3 regions of the Pseudomonas sp. GL_117 genome follow, and region 3 is predicted to be linked to each of the others. Evidence: riboswitches for the same ligand, from Rfam matches in the RefSeq annotation. Region 3 holds a riboswitch; each other region holds the start of a gene.
The links. A riboswitch is a leader RNA that binds a small molecule or an ion and turns the genes downstream of it on or off. The one in region 3 is predicted to bind cobalamin.
Positions count from the first base shown of each region.

Region 1: it holds a riboswitch for cobalamin, as region 3 does, so the genes downstream of both, AC3ISR_RS18940 (ABC transporter substrate-binding protein) here and AC3ISR_RS12000 (CbtB domain-containing protein) in region 3, are expected to answer to the same signal.
Region 2: it holds a riboswitch for cobalamin, as region 3 does, so the genes downstream of both, cobO (cob(I)yrinic acid a,c-diamide adenosyltransferase) here and AC3ISR_RS12000 (CbtB domain-containing protein) in region 3, are expected to answer to the same signal.

Region 1 covers NZ_CM174418.1:4,181,053-4,184,318, forward strand. Annotated here, with positions in the region: gene AC3ISR_RS18930 (aldehyde dehydrogenase family protein) at 1-457, shown strand, start outside; gene AC3ISR_RS18935 (hypothetical protein) at 624-1,067, opposite strand; cobalamin riboswitch at 1,138-1,331, shown strand; gene AC3ISR_RS18940 (ABC transporter substrate-binding protein) at 1,449-2,459, shown strand; gene AC3ISR_RS18945 (FecCD family ABC transporter permease) at 2,456-3,266, shown strand, end outside.
Region 2 covers NZ_CM174418.1:4,435,118-4,438,383, reverse strand. Annotated here, with positions in the region: gene AC3ISR_RS20110 (PQQ-dependent sugar dehydrogenase) at 1-1,254, opposite strand, end outside; cobalamin riboswitch at 1,354-1,588, shown strand; gene cobO (cob(I)yrinic acid a,c-diamide adenosyltransferase) at 1,669-2,280, shown strand; gene AC3ISR_RS20100 (cobyrinic acid a,c-diamide synthase CobB) at 2,277-3,266, shown strand, end outside.
Region 3 covers NZ_CM174418.1:2,665,518-2,668,783, forward strand. Annotated here, with positions in the region: gene AC3ISR_RS11990 (cobalamin biosynthesis protein) at 1-201, opposite strand, end outside; gene AC3ISR_RS11995 (CbtA family protein) at 198-896, opposite strand; gene AC3ISR_RS12000 (CbtB domain-containing protein) at 908-1,096, opposite strand; cobalamin riboswitch at 1,194-1,394, opposite strand; gene AC3ISR_RS12005 (hypothetical protein) at 1,427-1,573, shown strand; cobalamin riboswitch at 2,134-2,333, shown strand; gene cobW (cobalamin biosynthesis protein CobW) at 2,427-3,266, shown strand, end outside.

The DNA of each region.
Region 1 (3,266 bases), 1.5 Mb from region 3:
CCGCTTCGACCTGCGCGACGAGCTGCACGGCCAGGTCCAGGCGACTCTTGAAGAAGGCGCGACCCTGCTACTGGGCGGCCATAAAGTCGCCGGTGCCGGCAACTACTATGAGCCGACCGTACTGGCAGGCGTCACCGACCAGATGACCTCGTTCAAACAGGAACTGTTCGGCCCGGTAGCCTCGATCATCACCGCCCGCGACGCCGACCACGCGGTAGCGCTGGCGAATGACAGCGAATTCGGCCTGACCGCGAGCATCTTCACCACCGACGCGGCGAAGGCGCGGGATATAGCCAACCGCCTGGAAACCGGCGGGATTTTCGTCAACGCCTTCAGCGTATCCGACCCTCGGGTGGCGTTTGGCGGGATCAAGAAAAGCGGCTTTGGCCGTGAACTGTCGCACTTCGGCGTGCGGGAATTCTGCAACGCGCAGACCGTGTGGCTGGACCGCAAATAACCCCCCGGCCGGGCTGACACCCTTGTAGTGAGCGGGCTTGCCCGCGCTGGGTGGCGAAGCCGCCCCAAACCCAGGCAACTCGGTCTTTCTGATACACCGAGTTGCTTGGATTTGGGGCGGCTTCGCCACCCAGCGCGGGGCAAGCCCGCTCACTACAAACCGGTGGTCACTGGGTATTGATGAAGTGAAACCGCGCCTGGGCCTTCTCAACCGCGTGGCGCACTTTGTCCTGCTGCGCCTCACTGCCCGCGTAGTAGATATTCATCCCCTGCAAACCGAGGCCTTCGCAGGCGTTCTCAACAACCGCCACGTCGATTGAACTGCGCGCCCCAATGATCAAGAACCCACTGTCGCCCAGGCGCTGGGCGTTGAGCAGTTCCTGCCTGAGTTGGCCGGCATTCGCGCCGCCGCCCAGGACAGTCGCCAGCATGTCGCCGATCACACCATGGCTGGCGATCTTGACGCTGTGCAAACGCACCTTGTTGGCGCCGGCAGGCAGCGACATGACATGGGCAGTGGCGGCCTCGTCGAAAATCTGCGATTCGCTTTTACCCTGGGTCGCACAACCGGCAAGCAGGGTGATCAGGGCGAGGGCGACTAAACGTTTCACTGTATTTTCCTTGTAGGGGGCGGTTCCGTGGCCGCGCATCATAAGAGACACGCGCCCTCACGTCCAAGATCGACTACCATACCGCGCCGGTTCCCCAACGGGACTAATAGGGAATCCGAAGCGCGGCCACCCGCGCCAACCGGAACTGCCCCCGCAACTGTAGGTGCTGAGCCTGCTCCCCACTGCCACTGGACGCTGTCCGGGAAGGCCGGAGCGTGGCGATGACGCATCAGTCAGGAGACCTGCCGGCCAAGCGTTATCACCAACCGGCGGGGTGTCCGGGAAGGGCATCCCTGGCCTGCCGGACCGGCAGCGTTCATGGCTGTATTTCCACTACCGTACCGCCCCAGCTCCCTGTACGGTCCCAACGGAGATTGCCCCATGCTGCCACGCGTTACCGCCCTGCTCACCGGCCTGAGTGTTTGTGCCCTGGCCCACGCCGCGCCGACTGACTACCCGCTGACCCTGGAAAACTGCGGCAGCACCCTCACCTTCCAGCAAGCACCGACGCGCAGCGTGACCATCGGCCAGGCCGCCACCGAGATGCTTTATGCGTTGGGCGTGGGCGACAAAGTGGTCGGCACCTCACTGTGGTTCAACAGTGTGCTGCCGCAGTTCAAGGCACAGAACGAGCGCATCGAACGCCTGGCCAACAATGAGCCGAGCTTCGAAGCCGTGATCGCCAAGCGCCCGCAGTTGGTAGCGGCCGAGCTGGAATGGGTGGTCGGCGCACAAGGCGTGGTCGGCACCCGTGAGCAATTCCACGAGCTGCAGATCCCCACCTACCTGCTGCCCTCCGACTGCGAAGGCAAGGACAACCTGGTGGGCGCCGACGGCACGCGGCTGGAGCCGTTCCGCATCGAGACCATCTACAAAAGCATCAGCCAACTGGCGGCGATCTTCGATGTGCAGGACCGCGGTCAACAGTTGAACGACGAACTCAAGGCGCGCCTGGCCAAGTCCGTCGCCACCGTGCAGAGCAAGGGCCTCAAGCAGGCCAGCGCACTGGTGTGGTTCTCCAGCGCCGAGCTGGCCAGCGACCCGTATGTCGCCGGGCACAAGGGCATTCCCGAATTCATCCTGCAAACCCTCGGCCTGCGCAACGTGGTGCAGTCCGATGAAGAATGGCCCGCCGTGGGCTGGGAAACCATCGCCAAGGCCAACCCGACCTTCCTCGTCATCGCCCGCATGGACCGCCGCCGCTACCCTGCCGACGACCATGAAAAGAAACTCGCCTTCCTGCGCAGCGACCCAGTCACCCGCAACATGGATGCGGTAAAAAACAACCGCATCATCATCCTCGACGCCCTGGCGTTGCAGGCCAGCATCCGCATGTTCGACGGCCTTGAGCAACTGGCCACGGCCATCGACGGCTACGACCTGCCGAAATGATTCGTGCCCTCCTCGCCCTGGCCCTGCTCCTGGCCGCCGTGCTCGCCGGCGTGGCCATCGGCGAAACCGCCATCTCGCCGCAGGTCGTACTTCAGGTGCTGGCCAATAAACTGTGGGGCGCCGGCTACGTGCTCGACCCCATCGACGAAGGCGTGGTGTGGAACTACCGCCTGACCCGCGCACTGGTCGCCGCCGCCTGCGGTGCCGGGCTGGCGACCTGCGGGGTGATCCTGCAATCGCTGCTGCGCAACCCGCTGGCCGACCCGTACCTGCTGGGCATCAGCGCCGGCGCCTCGACAGGTGCGGTGCTGGTGGCGCTGATCGGGGTGGGCGGCGGCTTGATTTCATTGTCGGCTGGCGCGTTTGTCGGCGCGATGGCGGCGTTTGCGCTGGTGATTTTGTTGGCGCGGGCCAGCGGCTCATCCAGCGGCACCGGGCAGATCATCCTCGCCGGCATTGCCGGTTCGCAGCTGTTCAACGCACTCACCGCATTCCTCATCACCAAATCCGCCAGCTCCGAACAGGCGCGCGGCATCATGTTCTGGCTGCTGGGCAACCTCAGCGGCGTGCGCTGGCCGTCGGTATGGCTGGCGGTGCCAGTGGCGCTGGTGGGGTTGGCGGTGTGCCTGTGGCATCGCCGGGCGCTGGATGCGTTCACCTTTGGCACGGATTCGGCGGCGTCCCTGGGCATCCCGGTGCGCCGTGTGCAATTTGTGCTGGTGGGTTGCGCGGCGTTGGTGACGGCGGTGATGGTGTCGATTGTCGGCTCCATCGGCTTTGTCGGCTTGGTGATCCCCCATGCCGTGC
Region 2 (3,266 bases), 1.8 Mb from region 3:
CCCCTGCTGATCAATCACCACGCCCACCGGCCGGCCCATGGCTTTCTCGTCTTTGTCGAGGAACCCGGTCAGCACATCCACCGGCTGTCCCTTGGGCTGGCCAGCCTCGAACGGTACGAAGATCACCTTGTAACCACTGTGGGGCTTGCGATTCCACGAACCATGCTGGCCGATGAATGCGCCATTCGTGAAAGGGGCGGGCAATTTGCTGTTCTCGGCAAACGTCAGTCCCAGCGAGGCGGTATGCGGGCCTACGGCGTAGTCTGGTGCAATCGCCTTGGCCACCAGGTCGAGGTTTTGCGGATTGACTCGCACATCCACATGCTGCCCGTAGTAGCTGAACGGCCAGCCATAGAAGGCGCCATCCTGAACCGAGGTGATGTAGTCCGGCACCAGGTCGCTACCGATTTCATCGCGCTCGTTCACCGCCGTCCACAGCTTGCCGCTTTGTGGTTCCCAGGCCATGCCGTTAGGGTTGCGCAGGCCCGAAGCGAAAATGCGGTGCTGGCCGCTGGCGCGGTCCACTTCCCAGATCGCCGCCCGGCCTTCTTCTGCCTGTAGGCCGTTTTCCCCAACGTTGCTGTTGGAGCCTACGCTTACGTACAGCTTGCGGCCGTCTTTGCTCGCCACCACGTTCTTGGTCCAGTGGTGGTTGATGCTACCGCCGGGTAGGTCGACCACCTTGGTACCGGCTGCCTTGATCGCGGTTGCTCCCGGTTGGTAGGGGAAGCGCAGCAGCTTGTCCGAGTCCGCCACATACAGATCATTGCCCACCAGGGTCATGCCGAAGGGCGAATTGAGGTTTTCAAGAAATACTGTCCGGGTCTCGGCGATGCCATCGTGGTCGGCATCGCGCAGCAACGTGATGCGGTTCGGGCTAGGCACGCCCGCACCGGCTCGGCCCATGACCTTTTCCATCACCCAGCCACGAATGCCCTTTGAGTCATCGGGTTTGGGCGGCGCATTGGTTTCTGCCACCAGTACGTCGCCATTGGGCAGCACATACAGCCAGCGCGGGTGGTCCAGGCCCTCGGCAAACGCCGCCACCTGGGTGCCCGCGGCGGGAGTTGGCTTCGCACCCGCAGGCCACCCTACGGCTGGTGCGATGTTTACCGTGGGGATCAGGGTCTTGTTCGGCTCCGGTAGCTTGGGGGAAGGCCCGGTTCCGTCAGACACTTGCAAGGTCGAACTTTCACCGCAGGCGGCGAGGGCGCCTGCGAACATGATCAGTAGGGCAAGTCGGGTCTTGTGCATGTTTTTCTCCTGGGTACCTGCAAGGGTAGAGGCATGCAGCGGTCCGATGGTTCAAGTGCGAAGCCGGCTTTAATTGACGCTCCACCCCCAACCCTCTACCCTTCGCGACTTGTTCCAGGTGCTCTGTGACCCACGGGTCGACCGAGTGAAACAGGGAAGCCGGTGAGTGAGCGCACTTGTACACAGTGCTGCCGCGATCCCGGCGCTGCCCCCGCAACGGTAAATGAGTCAAGACCCTGCTTTCTGCCACTGTATCGCCCCGCGATATGGGAAGGCGCAGCGTCGGCGATCGCCACTCATGAGCCCGGAGACCGGCCTGAAACATCCAACAGCATCACGGTGGGCGATGCTTGGCTGTCTGTTTTGTCTTTTTCCTGCCCGCCGTTTTTTGTCCAGCCCCAACGGAGAGCTGCCATGACCGATTCCCCTGAACGCGACGAACGCCACCTGGCGCGCATGCTGCGCAAAAAAGCCGTGATCGACGAGCGCATCGCCAACTCGCCCAACGAATGCGGTTTGCTGCTGGTGCTCACCGGCAACGGCAAAGGCAAGAGCAGTTCTGCGTTCGGCATGCTGGCTCGGGCCATGGGCCACGGCATGCAGTGCGGTGTGGTGCAGTTCATCAAGGGGCGCAACAGCACGGGCGAAGAGCTGTTCTTCCGCCGCTTCCCTGAGCAAGTGCGTTTTCACGTCATGGGCGAAGGCTTCACCTGGGAAACCCAGGACCGCCAACGTGACATCGCCGCCGCCGAAGCCGCCTGGGCGGTGTCCCGCGAGCTGCTGCAAGATCCCGCCATCGGCCTTGTCGTCCTTGACGAACTGAACATCGCCCTCAAACACGGCTACCTCGATCTGGACCAAGTGCTCAGCGACCTGCAAGCCCGTCCGCCGATGCAACACGTGGTGGTCACCGGCCGTGGCGCCAAGCCCGAGCTGATCGAAATGGGCGACACCGTCACCGAAATGGGCATGCTCAAGCACGCGTTCCAGGCCGGTATCAAGGCACAGAAGGGCGTCGAACTTTGAATCAGCCCCGTCATTGCCCGGCCGTCTTGATCGCCGCACCGGCATCCGGCCAGGGCAAAACCACCGTCACCGCCGCGCTCGCCCGTTTGCACCGCAACCTGGGACGCAAGGTGCGCGTGTTCAAATGCGGGCCGGACTTTCTCGACCCGATGATCCATGAGCGCGCCAGCGGTGCGCCGGTGTATCAATTGGACATGTGGATGGTGGGAGAGCAGGAAAGTCGTCGCCTGTTGTGGGAAGCCGCCGGCGAGGCTGACCTGATCCTCATTGAAGGCGTGATGGGCCTGTTCGACGGCACGCCATCCAGCGCTGACCTGGCGCGCCACTTTGGCGTGCCGGTGCTCGGTGTGATCGACGGCACCGCCATGGCCCAGACCTTCGGCGCCCTCGCGCTGGGCCTGGCGCGTTATCAGCCGGACCTGCCGTTCGCCGGCGTGCTGGCCAACCGCGTAGGCACGCTGCGCCACGCACAATTGCTCGAAGGCAGTCTGACCGAAGGCCTGCGCTGGTACGGCGCGCTGTCCCGCGAGACCGGCATCGAATTGCCCAGCCGCCACCTGGGCCTGGTACAAGCCAGCGAACTGAATGACCTCGACCTGCGCCTCGACGCCGCCGCCCAAGCCCTGGGCAGCAGTTGCGAAGTCGCATTGCCGCCGCCGGTGACGTTCGCTGCGCCGCAGATCATTGAGGCCGAGCCGTTGCTCAACGGCGTGCGCATTGCCGTGGCTCGCGACGAAGCCTTCGCCTTCACCTACGGCGCCAGCCTCGACCTGTTGCGGGCGATGGGCGCCGAATTGCACTTCTTCTCGCCGATCCACGACCGCGAATTGCCTGACGCCGACAGCCTGTATCTGCCGGGTGGTTACCCGGAATTGCATCACCAGGCGCTGTCGGAAAACACCGCGATGCTCGATGCGATCCGTGCTCATCACGCTGCTGGCAAACCGCTGCTCGCCGAGTGCGGCGGCATGTTGTACCTGCTGGAC
Region 3 (3,266 bases):
CGCGCTGAAGCAGTGCAGTGGCAGATTCAGCAGCGCGGCCAGGGCGAGTAATCCGGGTTCATCGCGTTTGCGATCAATACTCGCCAAGGCCGTAACGTGCCGGCGCTCGATACCACCCTCGGCGAGGGCGGCGTCGAACAGGCTCAGCAGGGTGTGAACATCACAACCCCGCTGGCAGCCCAGGCCGGCCACCAGGGTCATGCCGAGTATTGATCGTCACGGTTGCGGCGGAACAGCCAGGCGCTGATCAGGCCCAGGGCCAGCCAGAACGCCACGTTGGTCAACTGCGATGCGATCTTGAACTGCGCTTCCAGCGCTTCTGGGGCCAGCATCGAATGCACCTGCGGTTGCGGTGCGCCAATCACGTGGGGAACCACCAGGATTGCCGCCCCCAGTGCTTTGAGCAGCCAGTTGCGACCGAATACGATCAGCGCGATACCGGCCGCGGTGGACGCTGCGGTACCGATCCACCACGTCTGGCGCAGTGCGAGGTCGGCGGCAGCCGTGCCCGGCAGCTCAGGCGGCAGCCCCAGGGTCGGCGCCAGTACGAAGGTCGCGTAACCAGCCAGCCCCCACAGCAGCCCTTGGGCGGTGCGGGTTGGCGCGCGCAGGGTGTACAGGCCGGCGAGCATCAGTGCGAAACCGATTGCCACTACCAGGTTGCCACCTGTGGTAGAGAGCACGCGCTGCCAGCCGTTTTCCGGCTCCCAGGCTTCGGCGTCGTGGGTATGGGCAGCGGTGCCGGCGGTATGCTCGTGCATCACCTCGGCAGGGGCTTTTTCAAAGGTTTCCGCCTGCAAAATCAGCGGGGCGACCCAGAAGCTTTGCAGCAGGGTCAGCAGCAGGGCGGCCAAAAGTCCGCTGAACCCTGCGGTTTGCGCAATACGCTTGATCATTTCGGCAGGTCTCAATGGCACGGGAACGCGGCGCTGTGGCGGGTATCGTGGGCAGCGTTGTGCACCGCCTCGATATGCGAGAAACCGGCGAAATACACCAGGCACGCGCCGAGGATCGACGCACCGATGGCGGCGGTCAGGCGTTGGCTCAGGGTAGAAGTGCGGCTGGCGGAGTGCGAGGTGCTGCTGATGATCGACATGGCGCGTCCCTTTCAGGTGTCTGGGTGAAACGAGCGCATGAAAACCCCGCGAGCCAGGCACGCAGGGTTCTGAACAGCGCCCGCCCACCGCGGGTTTGTTATCTGATTTTTTCGGGCCGGTCTCCGGGCTTGCGAGGGGCTCAATGCCTGAAAACGTCGCCTTCCCATGCCTTGGGCACAGTGGATATGACGTTTCGCTCGCTTACCGTTGCGGGGGCAGCACCGGACTGTCATGCGCACATGAGTCACCGGTTTCCCGTTTCACCCTTTGCAGGGCACCCGAAACAAGATGTGTAGGAGAGCATGGGGGTGGGAGGGGAGTCAATTGGGATGTGGTTTTTGGTGGTGGTGGTGGTGGTGGTGGTGGTGGTGGTGGTGGTGGTGGTGGTGGTGGTGGGGTACATATCCGTTTCTTCGGTAACGGCGGCTTATGGTTCCGCTCTTACAGCGGGTCACTTTGGAAAAGCCCCAAAGTAACCAAAGGGCTCTTGCCCCAACACTCGGCACCTCGCCCAGGCTCGGTGTGCCCTCACTCCGGCTTGAATCCGTGGGCCGCCGTCATCGGCCATCCCTGGCCCAGGACGGCTAACCCGGCGTCCTGCCGGGTTGCCCACGGATTCAAGCCTGCGTTCGGCCAGCGTGTTTAACGGGGCAAGTGAGATCAAAAGCCAGAGCGCGGCGGCCTTGGAGCCGACCGGTGTTTTTTATGGTGTTCACCCTCGACTTTGGGAGCTGGCTGGCCTGCGATGCAGGCGCCTCGGTACATCAGGCGCACCCAGTTGATGCCATCGCAGGCAAGCCAGCTCCCACAGGGGAGCCCGCCCGCTTTCTCGATCAGGCCGGCTGTCAGGCCGCCCAAATCCATGTCGGATTAAGGGCACACCGAGCCTGGGCGAGGTGCCGAGTATTGGGGCAAGAGCCCTTTGGTTACTTTTGGGCTCTTTCCTAAAGTGAGCTGCCGTAAGGAGTCGCCGTTACCTAAATATCGGATATGTACACGAACCCAACCCCATCATTGACCATCCCCCAAGCACTGCGTAGCCTTGCACCCTCGAGGTTCTTCGGCCCAGGCCGAAGCTAAGAAGGGAACGCGGTTCAAGCCGCGGCTGCCCCCGCAACTGTAAAGGGTCCAGTTGACTGCCACGCCACTGCCGACAAGGCGGGAAGGCGCAGCCAGCGCCGGTCGCAAGATCTGCAAGCCCCAAGCCAGGAGACCTGCCTCGCAATCGATTTTTCAATTCAACCGGGCGGGGTGATCCGGTGACGAAATCCGCTGCTGCGCACTGTCGCAGGGCCTATCGTCCCGTATGCCCGCCCCCAAGGGCATCCGATGAAAACACTGGCCAAACTCCCCGTCACCATCGTTACCGGCTTTCTTGGCTCGGGCAAGACCACCTTGCTGCGCCATATGCTCGACAACGCCCAGGGCCGTCGCATCGCCGTGATCGTCAACGAATTCGGCGAGTTGGGCATTGACGGTGAAATCCTCAAGCAGTGCTCCATCGGTTGCACCGAAGAAGAAGCCAACGGCCGTGTCTACGAGCTGGCCAACGGCTGCCTGTGCTGCACCGTGCAGGAAGAGTTCTTCCCGGTGATGCGCGAGCTGGTTGCCCGGCGCGGCGACCTCGACCATATCCTCATTGAAACCTCTGGCCTGGCTTTGCCAAAACCCCTGGTACAAGCCTTCCAATGGCCGGAAATCCGTAGCGCCTGCACGGTTGACGCGGTGATCACCGTGGTCGATAGCCCAGCCGTGGCCGCCGGCACCTTCGCCGCATTCCCGGACCAAGTCGACGCCCAGCGCAAACTCGACCCGAACCTGGACCACGAATCGCCGCTGCACGAGTTGTTCGCCGACCAACTGGCCAGCGCCGACTTGGTGATCCTCAACAAATCCGACCTGATCAGCCCGGAAGACCTGGCCCGTGTGCGCCTGGAAGTCGCCGAAGAGCTGCCGCCGGCCGTGAAGATCGTCGAAGCCAGCAGCGGCCGTCTGCCGCTGGACGTGTTGATTGGCCTGGGCGCGGGCTCCGAAGAGCATATCGACGCTCGCCACAGCCATCACGATCATCACCACGAAGGTGAAGACGACCACGACCACGACGCCTTCGACTCGATTTCCATCGACCTGCCGCAAGCCGACGAGGCGCTTTTGCTCGACGCCCTGACC